One region of the Paenibacillus allorhizosphaerae genome, then DNA from elsewhere that is predicted to be linked to it. Evidence: a T-box and tRNA genes for the amino acid it is inferred to sense, from the RefSeq annotation. Region 1 holds a T-box; the other holds one or more tRNA genes.
What was found. The T-box of region 1 lies ahead of metG (methionine--tRNA ligase). A T-box ahead of a tRNA ligase gene usually reads a tRNA of that ligase, here a tRNA-Met.
Positions count from the first base shown of each region.

Region 2: it encodes a tRNA-Met, which carries the amino acid that the T-box ahead of metG (methionine--tRNA ligase) is inferred to sense. The anticodon was not compared.

Region 1 is NZ_JBHSRV010000002.1:797,638-809,772, forward strand. It holds gene ACFQI7_RS12365 (ABC transporter substrate-binding protein) at 1-977, shown strand, start outside; gene ACFQI7_RS12370 (ABC transporter ATP-binding protein) at 999-1,970, shown strand; gene ACFQI7_RS12375 (ABC transporter ATP-binding protein) at 2,017-3,057, shown strand; gene ACFQI7_RS12380 (ABC transporter permease) at 3,050-4,000, shown strand; gene opp4C (oligopeptide ABC transporter permease) at 4,027-4,956, shown strand; gene ACFQI7_RS12390 (MFS transporter) at 4,998-6,290, shown strand; T-box leader at 6,422-6,684, shown strand; partial or broken gene metG (methionine--tRNA ligase) at 6,756-7,876, shown strand; gene ACFQI7_RS12400 (class I tRNA ligase family protein) at 7,925-8,407, shown strand; gene ACFQI7_RS12405 (hypothetical protein) at 8,745-8,945, shown strand; gene ACFQI7_RS12410 (glycoside hydrolase family 55 protein) at 8,938-10,575, shown strand; gene ACFQI7_RS12415 (SGNH/GDSL hydrolase family protein) at 10,709-11,329, opposite strand; gene ACFQI7_RS12420 (ABC transporter substrate-binding protein) at 11,348-12,135, opposite strand, start outside.
Region 2 is NZ_JBHSRV010000001.1:1,206,319-1,218,453, forward strand. It holds gene ybaK (Cys-tRNA(Pro) deacylase) at 1-410, opposite strand, end outside; gene ACFQI7_RS05305 (ATP-dependent DNA ligase) at 448-1,365, opposite strand; gene ACFQI7_RS05310 (hypothetical protein) at 1,464-1,685, opposite strand; gene ACFQI7_RS05315 (DUF2905 domain-containing protein) at 1,862-2,083, shown strand; gene ACFQI7_RS05320 (VOC family protein) at 2,346-2,735, opposite strand; gene ACFQI7_RS05325 (spore germination protein GerPE) at 2,889-3,266, opposite strand; gene ACFQI7_RS05330 (spore gernimation protein GerPD) at 3,277-3,456, opposite strand; gene gerPC (spore germination protein GerPC) at 3,434-4,060, opposite strand; gene ACFQI7_RS05340 (spore germination protein GerPB) at 4,076-4,315, opposite strand; gene ACFQI7_RS05345 (spore germination protein) at 4,326-4,562, opposite strand; gene ACFQI7_RS05350 (Hsp20/alpha crystallin family protein) at 4,689-5,171, shown strand; gene ACFQI7_RS05355 (spore germination protein) at 5,259-5,477, opposite strand; tRNA gene ACFQI7_RS05360 (tRNA-Leu) at 5,732-5,817, opposite strand; tRNA gene ACFQI7_RS05365 (tRNA-Ile) at 5,828-5,904, opposite strand; tRNA gene ACFQI7_RS05370 (tRNA-Met) at 5,917-5,993, opposite strand; gene ACFQI7_RS05375 (hypothetical protein) at 6,057-6,221, opposite strand; gene ACFQI7_RS05380 (phosphatidylglycerophosphatase A family protein) at 6,339-6,902, opposite strand; gene ACFQI7_RS05385 (2'-5' RNA ligase family protein) at 7,059-7,565, shown strand; gene ACFQI7_RS05390 (hypothetical protein) at 7,641-9,368, opposite strand; gene ACFQI7_RS05395 (efflux RND transporter periplasmic adaptor subunit) at 9,406-10,659, opposite strand; gene ACFQI7_RS05400 (efflux RND transporter permease subunit) at 10,728-12,135, opposite strand, start outside.

The sequences.
Region 1 (12,135 bases):
ATCCGAATGTCACTTCAGGCGCCTATAAATTCGTCAAGTATGAAAATAAATCGTATGTCGAGCTTGCGGCCAATGAATCGTACTACCGCGGTGCGCCGAAAATTCAAAAGGTGTTTATCAAAATTATGCCGGCCGCCAACATTGTCGCTCAGCTGCAATCCGGCGAGCTGGACATGAATGCGGCGCAAGGAACCGGCAACATCCCGGCCTCGGAATGGAAGACGGTCAAGACGTTCCCGAATTTGCGCACGGAAGAGCAGCCGACCCGCCGATACAACTCCGTTGAAATCAATACGGAACGGTTCCCGGATAAAAGAGTCAGGCAGGCGCTCGCTTACGCCATCGACCGGAAAATGATCGTAGACCAGCTGATGCCGAGCGCCGGCGAGCTTCAGAACGGGCCTTATTCGAACTCCCACCCTTATCACGATAAAAATGTGAAAAGCTACGGGTACGAGCCCGAGAAAGCGAAGCAGCTGCTCAAGGAAGCCGGATTCGATATGAACAAGACGATCGAGCTGATCGTTCCGACCGGCGACAAAACCCGCGAGATGGCAGGCAACATCATTCAGCAAAACTTTCAGGCGATCGGGCTGAAAGTCAAGCAGGTCAATTTCGATTTTCCGACGACCGTATCGCGGCTGGTCAAAGGCGATTTCGATCTGGCGCTCAGCAGCTTCGGCAGCATCATGGACCCTGACGGTCCGGCGAACGTATATCGCTCCACAGCCGCTTTGAACGACATGCGGTTCAAGAACAAGCGTGTCGACGAGCTGTTCAATCTCGGTATGAATGAGACCGATAAGGAGAAGCGTTTCACCATTTATTCCGAACTGCAAAATATGATTCAAGAAGAAGTGCCGCTCATTACGATTTTCTCCGAATACAATTTGATGGCCGTTGCCAAAAGCGTGGACGGAAAGGGCGGCGTGATGGACGGCATGCATTACGATGTGAATGGGTGGACGCGAAAATGATGCGGATTGGGGGATAAAGCGATGAACCATCTTCTGGAAGTGCGGCATCTAAAAACGTCCTATCGGACCGAGCAGGGCGAGGTCACCCCGGTCGACGATGTCAGCTTTACGCTGAAAGAGGGGGAAACGCTCTGCATCGTCGGCGAATCGGGCTGTGGGAAAAGCGTGACGTCGCTGTCGATTCTCCGGCTGCTTGGACGCAATGGCTACATGAACAACGGCTCGATCGTATTTCAAGGGAAAGACCTTGCGTCTTTATCGGACCGTGAGCTTAACGCTTACCGGGGGAAAGACATCGCCATGGTGTTCCAGGATCCGATGTCGTCGCTCAATCCCGTATACACAATCGGCAACCAGCTTACGGAGCCGATCCGGCTCCACTTGCGGCTAGGCCGAAAGGAAGCATGGAACCATGCGGTCCGTCTGCTTAAGGAAGTCGGTTTTCCGCGGGCGGAAGGGGTGATGGATCAGTACCCGCATACGCTGTCCGGAGGAATGAAGCAGCGTGTCATGATCGCCATGGCGCTCGCTTGTAATCCGAAGCTGCTCGTCGCGGACGAACCGACGACCGCGCTGGACGTTACGATTCAAGCGCAAATTCTCGATTTGATGAAAAAAATTCGCAGCGAGCACGGGACTGCCATCATGCTGATCACCCATGATCTCGGCGTTGTAGCCGAAATGGCGGACCGCGTCATGGTCATGTATGCCGGACAGGTCGTGGAGGAAGCCGAGGTGCAGGAGTTGTTCGACCGCCCGATGCATCCATATACGGCAGGCTTGATGCAATCCATCCCGCATATTGAAATCGAGGATGAGGAGCTGCAGTCCATACCGGGCGCCGTTCCTTCCTTGCGGGATATGCCGCAAGGCTGCCGCTATCAAGCCCGGTGCCCGCTGGCGGCCGAACGCTGCATGGAAGCCCCGCCGCTCAAGGAGACCGGCAAAGGTCACATGGTTCGCTGTTGGTTCGCCGAAGAAGCGAGCGCATAGAACGGTTCATAGCATGAACGTCAAACCGGACGGGAAGAGGGGATGAATGATGCTGACGACGAAGATTGACGAAACGCCGGGCTTAAAGCCGTTGCTGCAGCTGGAAGGGATCAAAAAATATTATCCGATTAAGAAAGGGGTGTTCTCCAGAACGGTCGGTCACATCAAAGCGGTCGACGGCATCGACCTGGATGTGTACCCCGGCGAAACCGTCGGTCTTGTCGGCGAATCCGGCTGCGGCAAATCGACACTCGGCCGGAGCATACTGAAGCTTGAAGATTTGACGGAAGGCAGCGTCATGTTCCAGGGCCGCAATCTGGCTCAGCTTACCCAGTCGCAAATGCGATCGATGCGCAGCGACCTGCAGATGATTTTCCAGGACCCATATTCTTCGCTGAATCCCCGCAAGCGCATTGTCGAGCTGCTGACCGAACCGCTGAAGGTATTGTCGGGGCTTAACGATGCGGAAGCGGTCAAGCGGGCGTCGGAGCTGATGGAAATTGTCGGGCTTTCGCCGCAAAGCCTCGGGAAATATCCGCATGAATTTTCCGGCGGGCAGCGCCAGCGGATCGGCATTGCTAGAGCGGTCGGATTGCGTCCGAGGCTGATCGTTTGCGACGAGCCGGTATCGGCGCTTGACGTATCGATCCAGGCGCAAATATTGAACTTGCTTAAAGAGCTGCAGCGTTCGTTTCGCCTCACGTATTTGTTTATCGGCCACGGCCTCGGCTCGGTCAAATATATGAGCGACCGCATCGCTGTCATGTATTTGGGCAAAATCGTCGAGCTTGCGCCGACAAAACGGCTGTTTGCCATGCCGAGGCACCCGTACACGAATGCGCTGCTGGAGGCGTACCCCGTACCGAACCCCCGTCTGCGATACGCGGACCGCACCGTCCTTACGGGCGATGTGCCGAGTCCCGCTTCACCCCCGGCGGGCTGCCGGTTTCATACGCGCTGCAAGGTGGCGCAGTCGATTTGCCGGGAGCGGGAGCCGATGCTGACCGGAGGCGAGCATTTGGTCGCCTGTCATTTTCCGCTTGCCGAGGAGACGCCGCAATCGATGGGAGGGACTGCCTGTGGTTAATTACATCGTCCGCCGAATAATGATCGCCATTCCCGTGCTGCTCGGGGTTACTTTTTTGAATTTCATCCTTATCAACTTGGCTCCGGGAGACCCTGTCGATATGTATGTGAATCCGGACGTTTCCGAAGCGGATAAGCAGGTCCGAAGGGAAGCGCTCGGTCTCAACGATCCGTTCATGATCCGCTACGTCAAATGGCTGGCGAATTTGGTGCAAGGCGATCTCGGGCATTCGTTCAGCTCCTTTCAGCCTGTCGTGCAGTTGATTGGGGAACGGCTCATGCCGACGCTGATCTTGATGGGCTGCGCGATTGCGTTCGGATATTTGATTTCCATCCCGATCGGCATCTACTGCGCGGTGAAAGCAAACTCCAAATTCGATTATTTCATGTCGGCTGGGTCGTTTCTCGGCGTATCGATTCCGAGTTTTTTTCTGGGGCTTGGTCTGATTTACGTCTTCGGCGTGATGGTCGGCATCTTGCCGACCGGAGGGATGAATACCGTCGGCGGCGACGGAGGTTTCTGGGATCAGGCGCTGCATCTGGTACTGCCGACGGTAACGCTCGGCACTTCGATCGCCGGGGGAATGGTCCGCTATGTTCGTTCCAGCGTACTGGAAGTGCTGAATCAGGACTACTTGCGTACGGCCCGCGCAAAAGGAATTCGCGAATTTTTCGTAGTCAACAAGCATGCGCTTAAAAACGCCCTGATCCCCGTCATTACGATCGCCGGTCTCGATATTCCGATTCTGATCGGCGGGGCGGTCATAACGGAAAGCATCTTCCAATGGAACGGGATGGGGCAGCTGACGATTCAAGCGATTTTGTCGCGCGATTTCCCGCTCCTGATGGGCGTTAACATGCTGGCGGCATTGACGGTGCTTGCGGCCAATCTGTGGTCGGACGTCATGTATGCCGTCGTCGATCCGCGCATCAAATACAGCTAAAAAAGCAAAGGAGGGAGAGTTGCCGTATGTCCATGGATTTGCAGAAGGAAATGACCGCTCCGGAAGTGATCCCGGCGCTGCTTTCGCCCAAAGGCGAAGTATTCGAATCCGACAGCTACGCCAAAATGGTGGCCAGTCGGTTCCTGAAACACAAGATGGCCGTAGCCGGACTCGTTTCGTTCGTAGTGCTCGTGCTGACCGGGATATTCGCACCGCTTATCGCTCCATACGATCCGAATGCAATCGGCGGCGCGTTTTCCGCGGCTCCGTCGGCGCAGCATTGGCTCGGAACGGATCAGGTGGGTCGGGATGTGCTCAGCCGGCTGATTTATGCGACTCGCGTATCTTTGTCGGTAGGGGTGTTGGCGGTCGCGATTTATGTTATAGTGGGTACTATCATCGGCGCCGTCGCCGGCTATCTGGGCGGATGGGTCGATATGGTCATCAACCGGGTGATCGACGTCGTCATGTCCTTCCCGACGCTCATGGTCATCCTGGTGCTCGTAACCGTGCTCGGCACGGGATTATCCAATATTATTATCGTGCTCGCACTGCTCGGCTGGCCTCCGGTGGCGCGGCTGGTGCGGGGCAGCGTGCTGTCGCTCAGGCAGACCGAGTTCGTGAAAGCGGGCGTCGCGCTCGGGCTCAGTACGCCCCGGCTCATATTCGGCCACATTCTCCCTAACGCGATGGGGCCGATTCTGGTGAATGCAACGTTCGGAGCGGCAGCGGCGATCTTGTCGGAATCGTCGCTTAGTTTTCTCGGCATGGGCGTCCAGCCGCCGACGGCAAGCTGGGGGAATATGCTGGGTGCGGCCCAATCGATCACGGCGCTGACGAGCCAGCCGTGGCTGTGGATTCCGCCGGGTCTCGTCATTATCATATCGGTATTGTCCATCAATTTTATCGGCGACGGGATTCGCGATGCCATGGATCCGAAAAAATTGAATGTCTAGGCGTCGTTCCCGACCAAATCTAATGCAAACTGGTGATTAACGTGAATCGTCTCTCTTTAGTAAGCATTCCGCTGTTTCGGGCTTTGCCCCGCGACGCGCTTTTTTTTCTGGCGGCCAGCTTCGTCAATTCGACTGGCAAGGCGGTCATGTGGCCGCTGACGACGCTGTACGTTCATAACGTAATGGGCAAATCGTACGGCGAAGCGGGACTCGTCATTTTATATCAAGCGCTGTGCGGCATTCTCGGTGAATTTACCGGCGGAAATTTATATTACCGCATCGGTCCCAAACGGATGATTGCCGGTTCGTTCTTCGTCTCCTCCTGTACGATGTTTGCCATCGCGTTTACGCAGCAATGGTCGCTTTACTTGATGCTTGTATGCTTGCTCGGCTTCGCGAACGGCATCAGCATGCCGTCCATGAACGCGTACGTCGGCTTCCGCTGGAAGGAACACCGCCGTAAGCTGTACAATGTCATGTACGTGTGCAATAACGTCGGTTTGTCGATCGGTGCGATGGTTGGCGGCTTCGTCGCTTCGATTTCCTTCTCGCTGACGTACATGCTGACGGCAAGCTCCACGCTGCTGTTTACCGTGTTTCTGCTCGCGTTTATGAAAGAAGTGGATACGAAAGCGACCGGCTTGGAGGAGACGGACAAAGAAAGCTCTTCTGAGCCGCGAAACGAGAGCCGGCACCCCGTGCTTGTGCAAATGAACCGGTGGCAGCTGCTGCGAAATGTGCGGCTGTACTTGTTTATTTCGGCCGGGTCGATGTTTTTCTGGCTATCGTTTACCCAATGGGCGAACGGCGTGGCGCCGTATATCGACGAAAAAGGAATGGATCTTAAATATTACAGCTTGCTCTGGACGATTAACGGCATCGTCATATTGGCCGGCCAGCCGCTTACGAGCTGGATCAAAAGGCGGTTTGCCAAAGATATCGTCTGGCAAATGCTAGTCAGCGCGCTGTTTACCGTATCGGCGTTTTCGTTCATTTTGTTTTTCCACGAACATTATGCGTATTTGGCGATCGGCATGGTGCTGGCCACGTTAGGCGAAATGATGCTGCTGCCGGCGATTCCGACGTTCTTTTCCGAAAAAGCGGGCGTCCATTCGCCATTCTATATGGGGCTTGCCGGCGGCTTTGCCAATATGGGCCGAATGATCGGGCCGCTGGTGTTCGGGCATGCGTACGACTTATGGGGGATTTCCTCCGTATTCTTTTTCGGCACGATGGCTTCCATTGCTGCGCTGCTTATGTTTTACATTCATGCGAATATGAACAAAGATCCCGACCCGGTCCCGAAAGCGAAGTTAAGCACAATATCGCAATAGCAATCGGCATTCGGTGAAAGTTTGCAGTAGACGTGTGGGAGGGGTGCATCGCCTGTTGGACGATCTCGAGGCGATTGTGCTTGACACCGCATATTTGAAACCGTATAATTGCCAATAAATTGAATCCGTTTATAAAAGCTGTGAAGAGAAAGAGTACCTTGGCGACTTCTTTTACAGAGAGCTCCGGCCGGTGAAAAGGAGCAAAGAATACCCTTGGGAATATGGTCTCCGAGCCGCGCACCGAAACCTCATCCGGTTGTAGGCTGCGACGGAACCTGCACCCGTTACTGTGCTAGGGTATCACGCATAAAAGCGTCGTACCTGAAGAGGTGAATGCCGCGAGGCATGAATAAATTTGGGTGGTACCACGTGAGCGAAAACTCTCGTCCCTTAGTCGGGATTGGAGTTTTTTTTGTTTTTCTTTTTGCGTTTCAGCTTTGCTATCAATCGGAGGAGGCGGTTCGAATGGCGAATATTTTTATCGGCGGGGCATGGCCTTATGCGAACGGTTCACTGCATCTTGGGCGGGTGGCGAGCTTGCTGCCGGGAGACGTGTTAGCCCGCTACTTTCGGGCGAAAGGGGACAACGTATTGTACGTATCAGGGAGCGATTGCCACGGCACGCCGGTTGCGGTGCAGGCCATCCGCGAGGGGGTGGAACCGGGTCATATCGCCGGCCACTATCACCGCGAATTTGCCGACGGTTTTAAGCAGTTAGGGTTTACGTACGATTTGTATACCCGTACAGATCAGCGCTTCCATCATGAGGTCGTGCAGGAACTGTTTCGAAAGCTGCTGGAGCAAGGCTATTTGTATTCGAGAACCGTGCAGCAGACGTATTGCGAAACGGATGCGCGCTTTTTGCCGGACCGTTATGTGGAAGGCATATGTCCCGTGTGCGCAAAGCAGGCGCGAGGCGATCAGTGCGATCACTGCTCGACGCTTCTTGATCCTGCCGACTTGCTCGAGCGAACATGCGGCATTTGCGGCAACCCGCCGGTCGAACGGCCGACGGAGCATTATTACTTTGCGCTTTCCCGATTTCAGAATGAACTGGCCGGGTATGCAAGCCAGGCAGCTGCGGGCTGGAGGGAAAACGCCGTTCAGCTTACGAGGCGCTATTTGGAGGAAGGGCTGCGCGATCGGGCGGCCACCCGGGATTTATCATGGGGCGTAGACGTACCTTTGCCGGGATTCGAGCATAAAAAAATTTATGTATGGATCGAAGCGGTCAGCGGCTACTTGTCGGCTAGCAAGCAGTGGGCGTCGGAGACGGGCGGCCGATGGGAGCCTTTTTGGCTCGATGGGGAGAGGGATATTACCGCTTATTACGTGCACGGCAAAGACAATGTGCCTTTTCACACGCTCATTTGGCCCGCATTTCTGCTTGGGGCAGGGGGCCTGCATCTGCCTGATCGGATCATTTCTTGCGAATATATGACGCTGGAAGGGAAGAAATTCTCTACGAGCCGAAACTGGGCGGTTTGGCTGCCGTATATGCTGAGCCGGTACGAACCGGATTCGATCCGGTATTTTCTGATCGCGAACGGCCCGGAGAAGCGGATACTGATTTTTCGTGGAGGGAATTCATTCACAGCCACAACGGAGAACTGCTCGGCGCCTTCGGCAACTTCGTGAACCGCAGCCTCGCGTTTGCCGGCAAATCGTTCGAAAGCCGCGTTCCTGCGGGGAGCATGAACGAGGATTGGAAGAGCGCTCTGACCGAACTGTACCGCAAGGCCGGAGTCTTGATCGAAGACGGGCATTTGAAGGAAGCGCTGGAGCTGATATTCGCTCACGTGCGGCGGGCCAACAAGTATTTCGATGAACAAAAGCCGTGGATTCAGGTGAAACAAAACCGGGAAGCTTGCGCGCATACGTTGTTCACTTGCGTACAAATCATTGCGAACTTTGCTCAACTGCTTCATCCGTTCCTTCCGTTTTCCTGCGATAAAATAAGAACGTTTCTGTCGCTCGGCGAGCCGGGCTGGCATTGGACGGATGTTCCAGCAGGCCGTACCGTTCACAAGCTGGAATTGTTATTTGAACGTATTGACCTCAGTAGGATCGAAGAGGAAACAAAAGCATTGGGGAGAGGGGGAGAGCGTGAGCATTGACATGTTGGGAGTTGAAGCTTCTGTCGCTGCGCGTCAGTTCGTTACGATGGGCAGAGAACGAAGTGTTTTATGTGATCGGGCCCGGAAGGCTTCTTCGTTTTACGAACCGGGCCTTTTTCATAATGGGCACAAAAGGTCGAGATTGCATATATATTCCGCAGTTAAATGCTGGTACAATGGCGTAAGGAACGCAAAAGAGCGCGAGTATTGGAAAGCGCATACATATGCAGTTTTAATGAATATCACCGAATTGAAAAAGGGGGATACGATGGATGATACCGCGCTTCCATGAGGAGAGGGACTGGTTTTTAGAAAAAAGTTACGGGATGTTCGTACATTGAAGCTTATCGTGCGCTGGCATCGGACGTTCAAAGAGTCGTTTCATCAGGCGGAATCCGTTTCCGATCTGCTCCAATATAATGATATTTTGGCGACGCGCAAAGGCAACGATTTGTACCTGCATTTTTTAGTCGATCCGAAAGGGCCTGGCGTCGTATGGAAAAAGACGATACGTGATGGAGGATATGCGGATGTATAAAATGAAGAAGATGGTTCCGCTCGCATTGTTGTTTGCCGTTATTTTTACTTCCTGCTCGGCAAAGACCGCTGAAGAGAACGGGTGGCGAAGCGCGCTGTATCCGAAAGACTGGAAGCCGGGCGTTAAGGATGCGGAAGGACGGTTTCTGCATGACTTCTCTTACGCCGGCTATCGCATGGGCGAGACTCCGATTCCTTCCAACCCGCCGGGCAAAACATACAATGCGGTGACCTTCGGCGCCGATCCGACCGGACAAAACGATTCGACGGCGGCCATTCAAAAGGCGATTGACCAGGCGGGAGCCGCTGGAGGCGGCGTTGTGCTATTGCCGGCAGGCACGTACGGCGTCCGGCCAGACAAAGGCCGAGAGTGCGCGCTTTGCATCCGGCATAGCGGCGTCGTGCTGCGCGGTGAAGGCGCGCAATCGACCTTCATCCGCAACGATGAAACTTCGATGCGGAACAAGCGGGTCATCTCCGTCTTTCCGGCGGCAGGCGGTGATTGGCACAAACCGGCCGGCAAAAAAATACTTCTGACTCAGGATGTAATGGAGCCGACCCGGACCATTCCGGTTAGTTCCGTCGACGGGCTGAAAAAAGGCGAATATGTCGTCATACAATCGGAGGCGACCGGCGCGTTCATCGCCGAACACGGTATGTCCGGCAAATGGAACGACAGTCTGAAGGGCCCGACCTTCTACAGGCAGATCGTGGCGGTCGACGCCAAAGCCGGGACGATCACGGTCGACATCCCGACCCGGTATCCGCTCAAGCTTCGCGATCATGCCTCTGTGTACAAAGTGGCCCCGTCGATTGAAGAGGTCGGTATCGAGCGATTGTCGATCGGCATGCGGCAAAATCCGAAGGATGGCTGGGGCGATCTCGATTTCGATAAGGCCGGTACAGGCGCTTACGAGGTGCACGGCTCGAAGATGGTGCAGTTCCGCCATGCGCTGAACTCGTGGATGAACGAGGTCGAGTCGTATCGGCCGAAGGAAAATAAAGACGACATTCACACGTTATCCGATGCGGTGGAATTATATAAATCCCGTTCGATTACGATACGCAACAGCACTGTGCAAAATCCGCAATACAAAGGCGAAGGCGGCAACGGTTACGGATTCATTATGGCTGGAAGCGACAACCTGGTCATCGGCAGCAAGGCGGTCCATTCGCGGCACGGCTTTGACTTCAAAAGCATGTGGACCAGCGGCAACGTGCTGTATCGCAGCTCGTCGCAAGATCCGCGGCTGGCCAGCGATTTTCACATGCACTTGAGCATGGCCAATTTGTTCGACAACATGACGGCGGACGGCGATCTGTTCGAAGCCAAGTACCGTCCTTACGGCACGACGCTCCACGGTCAAACGACAACCCAATCGGTGTTCTGGAATACCAACGGGGTGAAATATATGAAAGGAAAATCGTTTATCGTCGAGTCGAAGCAATTCGGACACGGGTATGTGATCGGCACGAAAGGGCCGGCATCCGGCGTACTAACAAAAGTGCCGGCAGGCGACAATTCGTTGCCGGAAGATTTCGTGGAGGGGGTTGGGCAGGGCGATACGTTACTGCCTCAGTCATTATACGCAGATCAGCTGGCTAAACGCGGGTTCAAGTTGAAAGAGTAAGCGGATCGGCCACCGCATTACGGGCTTTCGCACCCCACACTTGCGGACTGGAGAAATCCGTCCATGTGAACGGTCAGAAGCAGGGGAATTCACGCCATGCGGCGGAATTCCTCTGCTTCTTGTTTGCTTCACGTTATAATCGTTCCAAGAAACTTACGGCCATTGAAGCGATCCGGCGATGGCCGGCCTCGTTCGGATGCAGTCCGTCCGAGGTCAGAAACGGCAGCGTCAGCTTGTTAAAGCCGCTTTCGGCATATAGGTCGAGTACGGGTAACGCATATTCGGCTGCGAGTTCGCGAACTGCTTCGACATAGTCCACCAGCCGGTGCCCCGCTTCGTTGGCACGGTAAATATCGAAGCCGTCCTTATCGCGATGGAGCGGGGTCCAAAGATTAAGCCGGCAGTCCGGATTGTTCGTTAATATCGATTCGATTAACGTCGCATAAGCGCCGTGAAACGTGTGCACGTCATCCCGCCGGCGCCGATTGCCCAGCGGTTTGGCCAACCGGTAGTCATTCACCCCGGCAAATACCGTCACGCAGTCGAGCGTGAAATCCATTTTTCGGGCCATATGGACCGTCGCTCCGTAATCCCGGTCTCCGCCAGCGGTGACCGGGCAGCCGCTTTGGCCGTAGTTGACCGTTCGGGCAAAGCCCAGCGCCTCGCTAACGATCGGCTGATACATATTCGCGGCCGTAATGCTGTCGCCGAGCGTTCCCCAGCTTTTGCCGCGCCATTTGGACGATTGGTGCATGGCTTGATCCGCGCCTCCTCATTTTTTCGCTTTATCCAGCTTCGCCGTTGCGATCGCCTGATTTATCTCTTCTTCAAACTGTCGGAGCACCGTGTTGGTGTCGGTTTTATTATTGATCATATCGCTGAACGTTTTGCCGAAATCTACGTTGACGTTCGTTAAGTTAGCGCCTCGCAGCGGAGAGGGCGGGGCATCTTTGTAATAATAGAAAGCGCCCGCATTTTTTCCTTTCATTTCCGGCACGTCTTGACCGAACGCTTTTTTTACGGCGGGATTCACCAGCGGAGTGCCCACGCCCTGCTTGGAAAGCATCGTCTGGACTTCTTCGGAAACGAGATATGAAACGACCTCGAACGCCTCATCCTTATATTTGGACGTTTGCGCGATAAACAAGGCGAGCGTCGCCGGCTTTAACCCGATGCCCGGCTTATCCTTCAAACTCGGCAGCGAAACGATATCCCAATTTAAATTCGGGTTCGACCTGGCCCAGCCGATCATGAGCGGATGACTTTCCAGAGCCATCGCAATATTGCCTTTGGCCGTCTCGGACGAAGGGACGAGCGCATTATCGGGAATTTCGTAGAACTGTTTCAAATTTTCGAACAATGTTTTCCATCCGTCCGAATTGACGACCGCTTTATCCTCTTTCGTATCCAGCGGGCTGAGCGAGAGCTGATTGTTCAGCATTAAATTGTTCGGCGTTGCGGTGAAGCCCATATACGTCGTACCTTGCTCGATGCGCGTCACTTTTTTCGCCAATTCATAGATTTCATCCCATGTCATGCCGTCTTTCGGATACGGGACGC
Region 2 (12,135 bases), on a different contig from region 1:
ATTTGCAATCCTCGGCGCCCTGCGCTGATGCTGATCGGATGCAAATGTACCGCCGACCGATCCAAAAACAGCGGGTACTTCTTCTTGGAGCCAAGCGGTGACACGCCCCCGCGAATATAGCCGGTGAGCGATTGAATTTCTTTGACCGGCACCATCTCGATTTTTTTATTCCCGCTGGCGGTCGCAAGGCTCTTAAGATGAAGTTCTTTATCGCCCGGAATGCAGGCCATCAGGATGCCCGTTTTGTCCCCGCGCAGCACTAGTGTCTTGAACAGCTGTTCCGGCGGCAGCCCCACCTTTGCGGCTACGGTTACTGCATCCAGTTGTTCTTCATCCCACTCGTATTCATGCAATGCATAGGGTATTCTCAACTGATCCAATATACGGCAAGCGTTTGTTTTTGAAGCCATAGTGCAGCACCTTTCAATTTTTCATATCATTTCTGCGTCATTGCAATCCATATGACCAAACACAATCCTCCACCCGTTTATCCGGCAAAAACGATACGAACCGGGTATACCGTAATTGATGCGTATCGGATCGGTCTTTGTATTGAATGCGGCAGCATAGTCGCGGTTCCACCCAAAATGTATCCCCTTCTTGCCGTATGCCGTCCCGTTGTATTTGCTCGAAAAACCATTCCCGATGCTCCGCCTCCAGACCGGCTTGTACCGTTCCGACAAGCTTATTTTTGACGGTCCGGAATTGCAAACCGATCAGCAGCTGAAACGGGTTTGTCCGGTATCCGACTATCGCCGCATCGATCGTCTGCGTATGTTTGATCTTCAACCAATCAGGGCTACGCATATTTAATTTGTACGCGGAAGTTTTTCGTTTGGCCACGATGCCTTCCATGCACTGCTTGGCGGTCAGTTCGAACAACGCGTTCCCCTTGCTTTCCAGGCAAACCGTTTTAAGCAGCGCCGGTCCCGGCTCCAGCAGCTCGTCGAGTCGTCGCTTACGCTCAAGCAGAGGTTCCTGCATATGTTCGCCGCCCGTGGTTAGGAGGACGTCGAACGCGATCCAGGCTGCCGGGTGCGAAGTGCGCGCCTGCTTGATTTTATCGGATCGGCCGAGGCGAAGACGGTGCATGAAATCGTCAAACACCGATCGATCCCCGCGCAAGCAAATGCCTTCGCAATCCAATATGGCCGTATGGGCCCGAATCGATTGCGCCGCTTCCTGCAGCTCCGGAAAAAGGCCGGTGACGTTCATGCCGCTGCGTGTGTAAGCCTCGATCCTGCCGCCCTGCTTATGCAGCAGCATGCGGGCACCGTCCCATTTGGGCTCGAATAAATAAGCTTCATCGTCAAAAGGCTCTTCGCGCCAGACCGGAAGCATCGGATTCAATGGCTTAAACAACAACTAGCATTCCTCCCTCCGCCCTTTGCAAGGCTGCAATCGCAATTTCCATGAATAATTGCCGGTAATAACAGAACGCTTCACGGTTCGTTATGCCCGCTTCAGTGTGTATGTCCCCATACGCGAATGGTGAGCAGCAGCGTAACGATCAGCGTGCCGCAAAATAAAACTGCCCCGACGCCTACGAACAGCCAGTCGGCAAACGAACCGCCGGGATTCTCCCCAGCACAAGCGCAAGCATAGGAAGGACTGATATCAAGACACGCAATCCCAGTAAACAGCATAACCAATGCGGTCCAACCGCATAAGCGCCGATTTCTCATCCTTCGTCCCGCCCCCCCTGACGCTAATCTTGGGATGTCCTTCCTTCCACTGCAGCGGCATCCTGAACAATAGACGATCATCCGATTGAAAAGGTTCCCAGGGAACGTTTTGTTTGTACCGCTTTCGTGTAAAATAGACTTTAAGAAAAATGTAAGACTATGAACGGGGGGTTACGATGGATTCTGTGCCAAAGCTGTTGATTTGGGGAGGGGTCATCCTGATTATTGTCGGCCTAGTATGGTCTGTGGGCGGGAAATTCTTGCATCTCGGAAAGCTGCCCGGCGACATCGTTGTAGAAAAAGAAAACGTTCGGTTTTATTTCCCCGTCGTCACCTGTATTGTCATCAGCGTCGCATTATCGCTCGGCATGTATATTATCCGGTGGTTTACGAAGTAAAAGCGAGCAACCGTAAAGCAGTCCCTCTGCCTGGTGCGAACGGATGTGAGGGCTGCCTTACTTGGTTGTCCGGTCTTTCGGAACGAAAGCCATACATGGATTCCCCGAGGCGCTAAGGACGGCGGCCGACGGCAGAGCGCTCGTCTTGATGCCATACGATTTACATCCTCTGGGAAAGCTTGGATCCCATGTAATATAAAAATGTTTGCAGTGAAAGCAATTGATTGTGCCGTGTGACTCCGGTCGTATCGTCATCGGCGCCTCAACGTGTCGATTCGAAAAACTCGATCCATTCTTCATCCGGCCCGTAAAAAAAGAAATAACGCGAACCGTTCGGCAAAGTGGTAATCTCCGAATCGATCAGCCGAACGTCAAGCTTCCGGATGCGCTCCCATTCTTCCTCAATATCATCGACCGTGAACGCAACATGGTGAACTTTGCCTTCTTGCGCAAGCGTACCGCTATACCCCTGAATCAGTTCCAGCTCCGTTTCCCCCGATTGATCGAACCCGAGAAAAGCGAGTTTGATCACCCCGTTCGTATGATCAAGCTGTCCCTTTAGCTTCAGTCCCACGATTTCTTCATAGAAACGTACGGATGCGTCAATATCTTTTACTATAATGCCTACATGCTCGATCTTTCTACGTGCCATAAATGCCGTTCCTCCTCTTTTGTTACTGCCCATTCATTGCATATTCCATTACTCATCTTCTTATATTTATCCAATTTTCGCAATACAACGATACCATTTAGAAAGCAACAAAGACCTTTCATCGCACGAAATATGCGACAAAAGGTCGATGGTTTACTGCAAAGGGCTTGTGCCGGTCAACAGCTGGCGGATATGTTTCAGCCGCGATTCCGCATGAATGTAGTCCGTCGAGCCGATCTGGTATAAGGAAGAGGTCGATACGGATAAGACGCGAATCGCTCCAACACGGATATATCCGTTCTCGTTGGTTATGGCGGCCGGCACTGTGTTTTCTTCGGAGGGAATCGTAATCGGGCTGCGGAAAACAAGGTAAGGGGAAAGATCCCCTTCATTGCCGTTATAGATCGGAATTTCACGCTGTACCGCAAGTATGTTGGCTTTTGGCTGAAACTGCTTCATATCCCCAATAAAGACGGAGGAAGCACTGATAACCGCATTAACTTTCGTCACATCGACGACAGACACCCGCATGCGTTACGCCTTACCTTTCCGCTGCAAGCGGCACGAGCGGCCCGATAATGAGCGATTCCGGCGGCGTATCGAAAACGGAGGAAAGATTAATGACCTGCGTATCTCCGACAATGAGCACCGAAGAGCTCGCGACACCGGTGACGCGAATACTCCCAACCGCAAGCTCTTTATTGGTTACTTGTAAGTCCATTCAGCTCATCTCCATTCGCTTTCTTATTTCGAATGTACGCTACCATTCCTTCCCGAATATCGGCTTTAACGCGTGCCGTTATTCCCTGCTCCTGTTCCTGCGTCAGCTCCATCTGATTCGGATCGATCAGATGCTGCATATAGTACTTGATTCGCTCGCCTATCTGCCTGCGCAAATCTTCAATCATCAGCTTCCGGAACGAATCGCCTAACTGGATCTGGTACTGATTCTCAAACTGCTCCAGCTCTTCAGGGCCCTGCGTATTCAAGTATTCATCTACCGCCGCATAAATTCTCGCATACGCTTCGGACTTTGCCGTATTCGTCCGAATCAATTGCCCTCCTACGCTTAGGTCGTCCAGCGATTTATCGCCGAGACCCGCAGGAGACAAACCTACATTGAGCGTACCTTCGAGAGTATCTACCTTTAATTGGTCGAAATTGTACTCGATTCTGTCGATATGTACGGCTCGTTGACTTTTGAGCGTCTCCACCTCTTGCGCCAATTGATTCAGCCGCGTTTCCAACATCCGGATCCGCTCCGTCTGCCAAGCCAGGTAATCGTTCAACTTCTGAAAGTACGATTCCGGGTAAAATGTATGCATCGTTCATTCCTCCGTTCATCGCGTTGGCGCAGGGAGCGGTACATAAGCCAGCGGCGATTGGCCGGCAGCCGTCGCTTCTGCCACCGCTTCCGCCCCCGCAAGCGACGGTGCAGGTCCGGTAAAGCCGCCGGTATTATACAGATTGGTTAACGATCGGACCGTTCCCGCCGTTCCGATCTGCAACACTGATGAGTTGGTCACAGCCCCAACTTTGAGTTGGTGAATGACGATATTTTGATGGATCACCCACTGCATCATAGCGATTCTATAGCACACCTACCTTATCCGCGGATACATTGTTCGCATCGTTGACGTCGTTATCATACGTGTTGGTATTGCTAACGACGCTGTAAGTCCGCACATAATCTCCCGTATTGAACGACCCGGCCCCCGCAAACGTCTTCGTCGTACTGGTGGGCGCGAGCTGAATCGAATCGCCGATGTGCACAATCGAGCTGGGGCCGACACTGAGAATCTTGATCGCACCTACAACCGCTGGCATCGGAAGCACCCTATTCATCGATAGATTTGCTTCATTATATGACGGCAAGGTACAAAGTATGTTTTGAAGCAATCATGCTTTTGCCATCAGGCTCATATAATCGTACTATCGTAAGGGGGAATGACGATGGCCGATTCGAAAAACAACAACAATTCGTTTTTTGATATGAACTGGAAAAACTTCGAACAATTTTTCGGTGGCAAGCTGCCTTTCCCTGGTATGTTGAACGGCAGCGGCACGAGCGGAGACGATCAAATGGCTTGGGTGGAAGGGTACGTGAGAGACGTCCTTAAGCAGGCGATACCGAATTTTAACCCGACGATGCTGAAACATCATTTTCAAACCGAACTATTCGAGACGCATAATAATGTCATCGTGAAAGTGCATATTCCCGACCGGGCGCAGGCACGCAAAATAAGAGCGTTGATCAGCGCCAACCAGATCCGATTGGAAGGTCTTCCGGAGAAAAGCGCCCAGACGATCCGTCTGGCCAGTCCCGTCGCTCCTGACAGTTGTAAGGCCGTCTATAAGAACGGGATCATGCAGTTTCATATGCGGAAACAATCCGCCGATGAGACATATTATGAAATCGATGTCCGGTATATGTAAAACGCAATAAAACGCACCGTCCGGTTCTCGATAGGAGAGAGGAAGGTGCGTTTTATATTTTCATGCCGATCTATAGCGTAGGCCTTGCTAGTTATTAGCCTGATTGCTGGAGTCGTTCAGATCCGGATCAAGCGTATTCGTCAAGCTGATTAACGAAAAGTTGGCGCAAAAATCGCCTGTGCTCCCCCCGCTGGCGCCCGAATTTGATTTACTTGTGCTTTTCGGCGTAATTTGAAGGACGTCACCGAACGTGACTTCGCCGCTGACTTCGAGTATTTTGATCGGAGCTAATATGATGGAAGGCATACATTCCCCTCCTCCTTCAATGGTAGTAACCTAATATATGAAGCCGAGGGAATAATAATCCCAATCCTGTAAAACTTTCCATGCGAACGCGAACTAATTTGCAGCGCAAGTCACATGAAAAACAGTGCCGCGTTGCAAACTATGCAGGAGCTTGCTGCCGGTATGTTTGCGGTCATCGCGATATTTGGTGTTAAAACTAAAAAAAATCCCCAATGGGGATTTTTATTTGCAAATCTCTTATGTACCATAGGAAGTGCCGAAGACCGGACTCGAACCGGTACGATAGTCACCTATCGCAGGATTTTAAGTCCTGTGCGTCTGCCAATTCCGCCACTCCGGCATGATCGCTGTGGTGGGCCCTGAGGGACTCGAACCCCCGACCAATCGGTTATGAGCCGACCGCTCTAACCAACTGAGCTAAGGGCCCCTGTAAAAATTTTGGTTGCGGGGGCAGGATTTGAACCTGCGGCCTTCGGGTTATGAGCCCGACGAGCTACCGGGCTGCTCCACCCCGCGACATCATTTACAGCGACAAAAATAAATATACACCAAATGAAACCGTCCAGTCAAGATGTAATTTTACACAATGTACCGTACGCCAAAGCGGCCCTTTCTGGAGCGAAACACTTCGACCTCTGACGGACACTCGTACCCGTAGATCCACCAGTCTTCTTCCATCCGCTTTGCCAAGCAGCCGGCCTGAAATTTGCTGTCATATAATTTAACCCAGTAAATCCATCTCATAATCCTCACTCCGCTTTAATAATGAAAAGGAAGTTTATGCTGAATGTAGCATAACCAAAAAGAAGCCTCCTTATTTGTGTAAGGAAGCTCTCCATAATCTAACAAAGCGGCTGCCGCTTATGGCTGCGGATGGTTCGATTGGATGTTGTTTCGTACAGGCAATGACGCTAGGCCGAGAGCTTCTTGATGATCTCTTTCATGATGCGCGATTCTGCTGGAAGCGGAAGCAGCGATACTTGCGACCAAATCGTCGAGAAACGTATGAATTCCTTTACCCGATTTGGTATCCAAACGCTTAATTATGCCAATCTTATGTTTATCCAAATGTCCGAATGTCGTTACGCCGATACTGCCGTAGCCGAACACCGAGCCAAGCGCCAATGTCTCGTCGCAGCCGAACAAGCCTTCATCCGATTCGATAATCGATTGGATCGGTTCCGACAGCAAGCCTTTTTCGGCAAGCACATCGAGTTCAATGCCGACGAGAATCGCATGCTGCAGCTCTCGCTTTTTCAGAACGGCATGAACCGATTCGATGCATTTTTCAAGCGTAAGATCCTGATGATAAGGCTGCTGCATTTCTTTTACAATCAGGGCAATCTCCTCAATCTCTACACCGCGTTCCTTTAGTTTGCGGTATACGGCTGCTTTTAGCTCGTTGCTGTGCACTTGTCGTTTCATCATGTATCGCCCCTATGCTGAGAAGTGACCTGGTAACTTATCCTATGCATGTTCTTTCCTGGATGTCCTTGTATTGGTATGATTTGCTCAAGCCCTTTTTCCAGTTGGAATCCGTGATCAAAGGACGGTATAATATATAGAAAGGAGGAGATGGATATGAACTACGGTATCGCTGTTTTCCCGTCTGTGGAGATTCAGGAATTTGCGAACCATTACCGTCGCAGATATGATCCGCATTTTGCTTTGATCGAACCTCATTTGACCGTACGGGAGAAGGAAGATTGGAACGATCAACAGGTACAGACCGCCATCCGGGAGTTGGAACGCGCCGCGGACGCACTCGACCCGTTCGAGCTGCAATTCAATCGCTTCTCTACCTTTTATCCTGTGAACAACGTCATCTATATGGCACTATCCGATCCCGCTCCGCTCGTACGTTTACACGAGAAGCTGTGCACCGGGGCGTTGGCGGAATCGAACAAACTTTATGCATACACGCCGCATTTGACGATCGCGCAATCGATGAATGACGACGAGCTCCACGATGTGCTCGCCAGCTTGAAGAACAAGCCGCTGTCCTATAAGTGTACGATCGATCGTTTCGTGTTATTGAAACAAGAGGATGACGGCAATTGGAGCCGGTATCGTGAATTTACGCTGTAAGCCATAGCCGTTCAACATGAAAAAAGCCGGCCTCGCTTGTTCCGAGGCCGGCTTTGTTATACTTATGAGGGATGATTATTGCTTGTAAGCTCCAAGCAAACGTTTGGATTCGCCGTTTGCCGTTGTAAATACTTCGTATAGCCGAACCGTAAGCGTGTGTTCGAACTGCTCGGTTGTCGCGTCGAATGTAATATTGTTCTCGCCGGTTACAAGGCGGTTCGTACCGAGGAACGACCCTTTCGCTGTGCCGATGAGACGGTCGGAAGAATCGTACAACTCAAACAGCAAATGGGAGAAGTTTTGATCCGCTTGCACTTGATCTTCCCGCTGAATATCGAGATGGAATTTTCCTTTGTAAGAATAAGCCAGCTTTGCGTTTTGGTTGAACATGACGCCGACGGTCCAGCTGTTTATTTTTACGCGAAACGGATACACGCTGAATTCGTCTTTGCTGCTTCCAGGCTGCTGCAGTTCTATACTGTACGCAGCCATGGTCGATTTGAACGGCGCAGCCGTTTTCGTATCCTGAATTTTCAGGGCAAGCCCTGTACCAGTCTCCGACGATGGAACCGCGAATGCGTAACTAATGGTCACCGCCGCATTCGGAAGCACGGTCGCGGCGCTTGCGCTTTGGCGGCTGCCGCTGTACTCGTTGCCATCAGAGCTGACGAGATCTGCCTGAAATACAGGGACGGCCATCGGCCGATCCGTCTTGTTGAACAGCTTGAACTTGGCAGTGACGGTTTGCGAACCCGCATCCTTATTCTCGTTCATATGGATTTCCACGACGGATACTTCCAAATTCGGATGAATCAGCTCGCTGCGCTCATCGAACTTCATCGGCGTTCCCAACTTGTAAGCCTCATAAGCACTGTTCGCCGCTCCCGACGGCAGCAGCAAATTCAACCGGCCCACAGTGTATTTCACCGCTTGCTGTACTCCCGCTTGCGCGAACACTTCCGGCGTCAGCACGTTGAGGCTCTTCAGCACCGTATCCTGATCGGTCGCGATGGCAAAGTGAATATATTTCTCCTCATTCGCCTCGAGCGTTACCGCTTCCTGCTCGACCCTTTTTCCCGAGTATACTTTTCCGTCGCCTATGCCTTCAACAATGAAATCCGGAACGGTTTCGCGCTGTCCCGCCGGATTATGGGCAAGCAGTTGTACAACGTAGACGGTTCCTTGTGCGGTAGATTCTCTATTCACGACGGCCGGCGTATACCGGATCGGTGAAAGGAGCGACGGAATTTGGAACGGGTCCGGCCATTTCTTGACCGCTTCCGGATCGGTGATCGCGGTATCGCTGCCTTTCCACGCCTCTCCGGAGATGGGCGCCGATACGATCAGCGTTTCTTTTTTCGGGTACACGTAAAAGTCGACATCGGTCCAATTCAGCTCCGTCAACGAAATCTCATCCGTCCGGTCGATGACGGCCATATAACTTAACTCCGAATTTGCTTTCGGCTGAATCGATTTAACGTTCAATGCGCTGGGCTGCAGCGTATACTCGATGCCTATATTCGTTCTGACTCTCAGTTCGTATTCGGGCACCCGGACAATCGAGCTGCCGTTGTTCTTCATCCGCACAACGACGCCTAGTCGCGTTCCGTCCGCTATACGTTCATTCAGCACGCCTTTTACCTCGAAATCGAGCTGATCTGTCAGCTGATATGTCGCATTCGCCAGGACGCTAACTTCCGAAACGCTCTCGTCAGCGGCCAGCACCGTATATCCAGTACCTGTACTTACGAGTGAGGCGGTAATGACTAGCGCAGCCGCCGCTTTCTTCCATGAATGGTTCAAATGGGTTCTCCTCCTATCAATCGCCGCAGCCGCGATTTTACTTCGCAAGCTGCACTTTTTCTTTGTCCTTCAATTGGTTTTGCCCGTACACGATAAGCTGCTCGCCTTCTTTGATACCGGAGATGACCTCCTGGTTCGTCTCGTTCAGGCGGCCCAATTCCACCTTACGCTTCTCGGCCTGATCGCCCGCAAGTACGAATACGAACGTATCTCCGCCTTCGCGCACGACGCTTAGCGTCGGTACGGTTACGACCTGCTGATCATTTTCTTCCGTCAGCAAAATTTGCGCTTTCATTCCTGGTTTCAACTTGCGGTCGGCATTCGGCACTTCGAGCTCCAGCACATAAGATTTCGACTGAGAGCTCATGACGTCGGCCAAATAGCTCACATTCCCTTTCACTTTATCCGTCGTACCTGGAATGTAGAACGTCAGTTCTTGTTTTCCGCGAACCAGCTTTGCCGACTCCTCGGTCAGCTCTGCTTTGATTTTGATCGGGTCGAGCTGTTGGACCATCGCCGCTTTGAAGCCGGCCGGAAGCGTCATCCCGACTTCGATCGGCAGCTCCGTCAATACGCCGCTAACCGCAGCCTTGACTTCCATATTGTTCAAGGTGCGGTCGCTTTCGCGAATTGTAACGTTCGACGTTTGCAGTGTCTGCTCCATCTGGGCAAGCGAGTTGGTGCTTTCCAACGTCTTCAGCTTGCTGCGCGAGCTTTCCAGGTCGAGCTTCAAGTTGTTCAACGTCGTTTCCATTTGCTCCAATTGGAATTTGGTGACAAGGCCCAAGTCGTAATCATTGCGCATTTTGGCGTAGTTTTTTTCGGTATCTTTTATCGATTGCTCCAGCTTTGTGATTCCGTTTCTCAGTTCCTGCTTGCTGTTAGTCAAATCTTCGCGCGCTTTGACCATCTGCTGCTGCGTGCTGTTTAAGTTGATTTGCGCCTTTTCTTTTTCAATCCGCACATCGGTCGGATCCAGGCGGAAGATTACTTCCCCTTTCTCCACCATGTCTCCGCGCTTCTTCATAATCTCCTGCACGTCGCCCCCGACCTTGTTCACAATATCAATCTGTATGGAGGAGATGACGTCTGCCACCTGCTCGATCGGGTCGCCGATCTTTTTCTTCTCGATCTTGCTGACTTTCACCGTCTTCAGCTGCGGTTCCGCCGCATTGGCCGCGGGCTGGGCGGCCGGGCTGCCCGTGCAGCCCGTCATAAGCGCGGTGCTGATCATAACCGCTCCGATGACTTTCGTGCCATGCTTTAATGTTTGTGCGAATGTATGGTTCATTGAAAATTCTCCTCTTCCCTGTTGAATTCAATGTTTTTCACGTTTCTTGTCCGTGTCCGTTTCGGATCTTACGGCGCAATGGGTGCAACCGGATGATCTGCGGCCGGCTTTTCTTTCTTGCGGATCAAGCGGCTCACGCTATTTTTCATGTTCTCGATCATTTCATATACGATCGGCACGATGATCAACGTCAACAAGGTCGATGTCGTTAACCCGCCGATCACGACGACCGCGAGGCCTTTGGAGATTAACGTCCCTTTGGACAGACCCATTGCAAGCGGCATCAGCGCGATGATCGTTGCACCGGCGGTCATAATGATCGGGCGCATCCGGGTCATCCCCGCTTCGATGAGCGCTTCACGGACGCTATGACCGGACTCGCGTAGCTGCTGGACGCGGTCAACCAATACGATCGCATTCGTAACGACGACGCCGATCAGCATCAGGAAGCCAATCAAGGAAGTAATATTAACCGATTCCTTCGTCAGGAGCAATCCGAGCAAGCCGCCGATCGCCGCAAGCGGCAGCGAGAACAAGATGGCAAACGGCGCGCTTGCATTGCCGAATGCGAGCACCATCACCAGGTAGACGATGAAGATGGATGCGCCCATCGCCACGAACATTTGGTTAAAGCTCTCCTGCATATCGTCGCTAACCCCTTTGACTTCCGTACGGACGCCGGAAGGAAATTGGACCGTCTTCAGTGCTTCGGAGATTGTTTTACTGACTCCGCCTTTATCGACGGAGTCGATCTTCGCCGTAACCCTTACGTACTGTTCCTGTTTCTCACGAGAAATGGCAACCGGCGAGTCGATCTGGCGCACTTTGGCAATTTCATTCAAGCTCACGGTCGCACCAGTCGGCGTCTTGATCGTGAATCTGCCGATTTTGTCGACTGAATTTTTAAAGTTCGGATCGATCATCACTTTCGTTTCGAATGTAGTGTTATCGAATTTCAAGTCGCCCAGCTTCTCTTCCGCAAGCCAGCTGCGAACGGTATCCATAATTTGCGCGGAGGATAAACCAAACAAGCGCGCTTTATTTTGATCGACTGCGATTTCAACTTCCGTCTTGGATTCGCTCAAGCTGTCTTTAATGTCGGAAAGCTCGGGGAATTCCTTCAATTTGTTCCGGACCATCTCTGCTCCCTGCTTCAAATGATCCAGATCGTCCCCCTTCAACATGTAGGAGAAATCCGCTCCCCCGGAAGGAGGGCCCCCGGCGGAAATCAACGTGCCTTCGGACTCGGAGCCTTTCGGCAGCAAATATAAGATTTTCTCCTTAAAATCTTTTACTACTTTTTTGGCGTCGGAATGAGCGGAAGCGGCAGCGAAAAACATCGTCCGGTACGCAACCCGGTCCGTCCCTCCGTTATAACCGACCAATGATTCCACATAATCGAAGGTCGGCTCGCCAGCCGGATCCTTCGATTCCCGCATCATCGCTTCAATCTCTTTTATTTTCTCGTTCATCGTT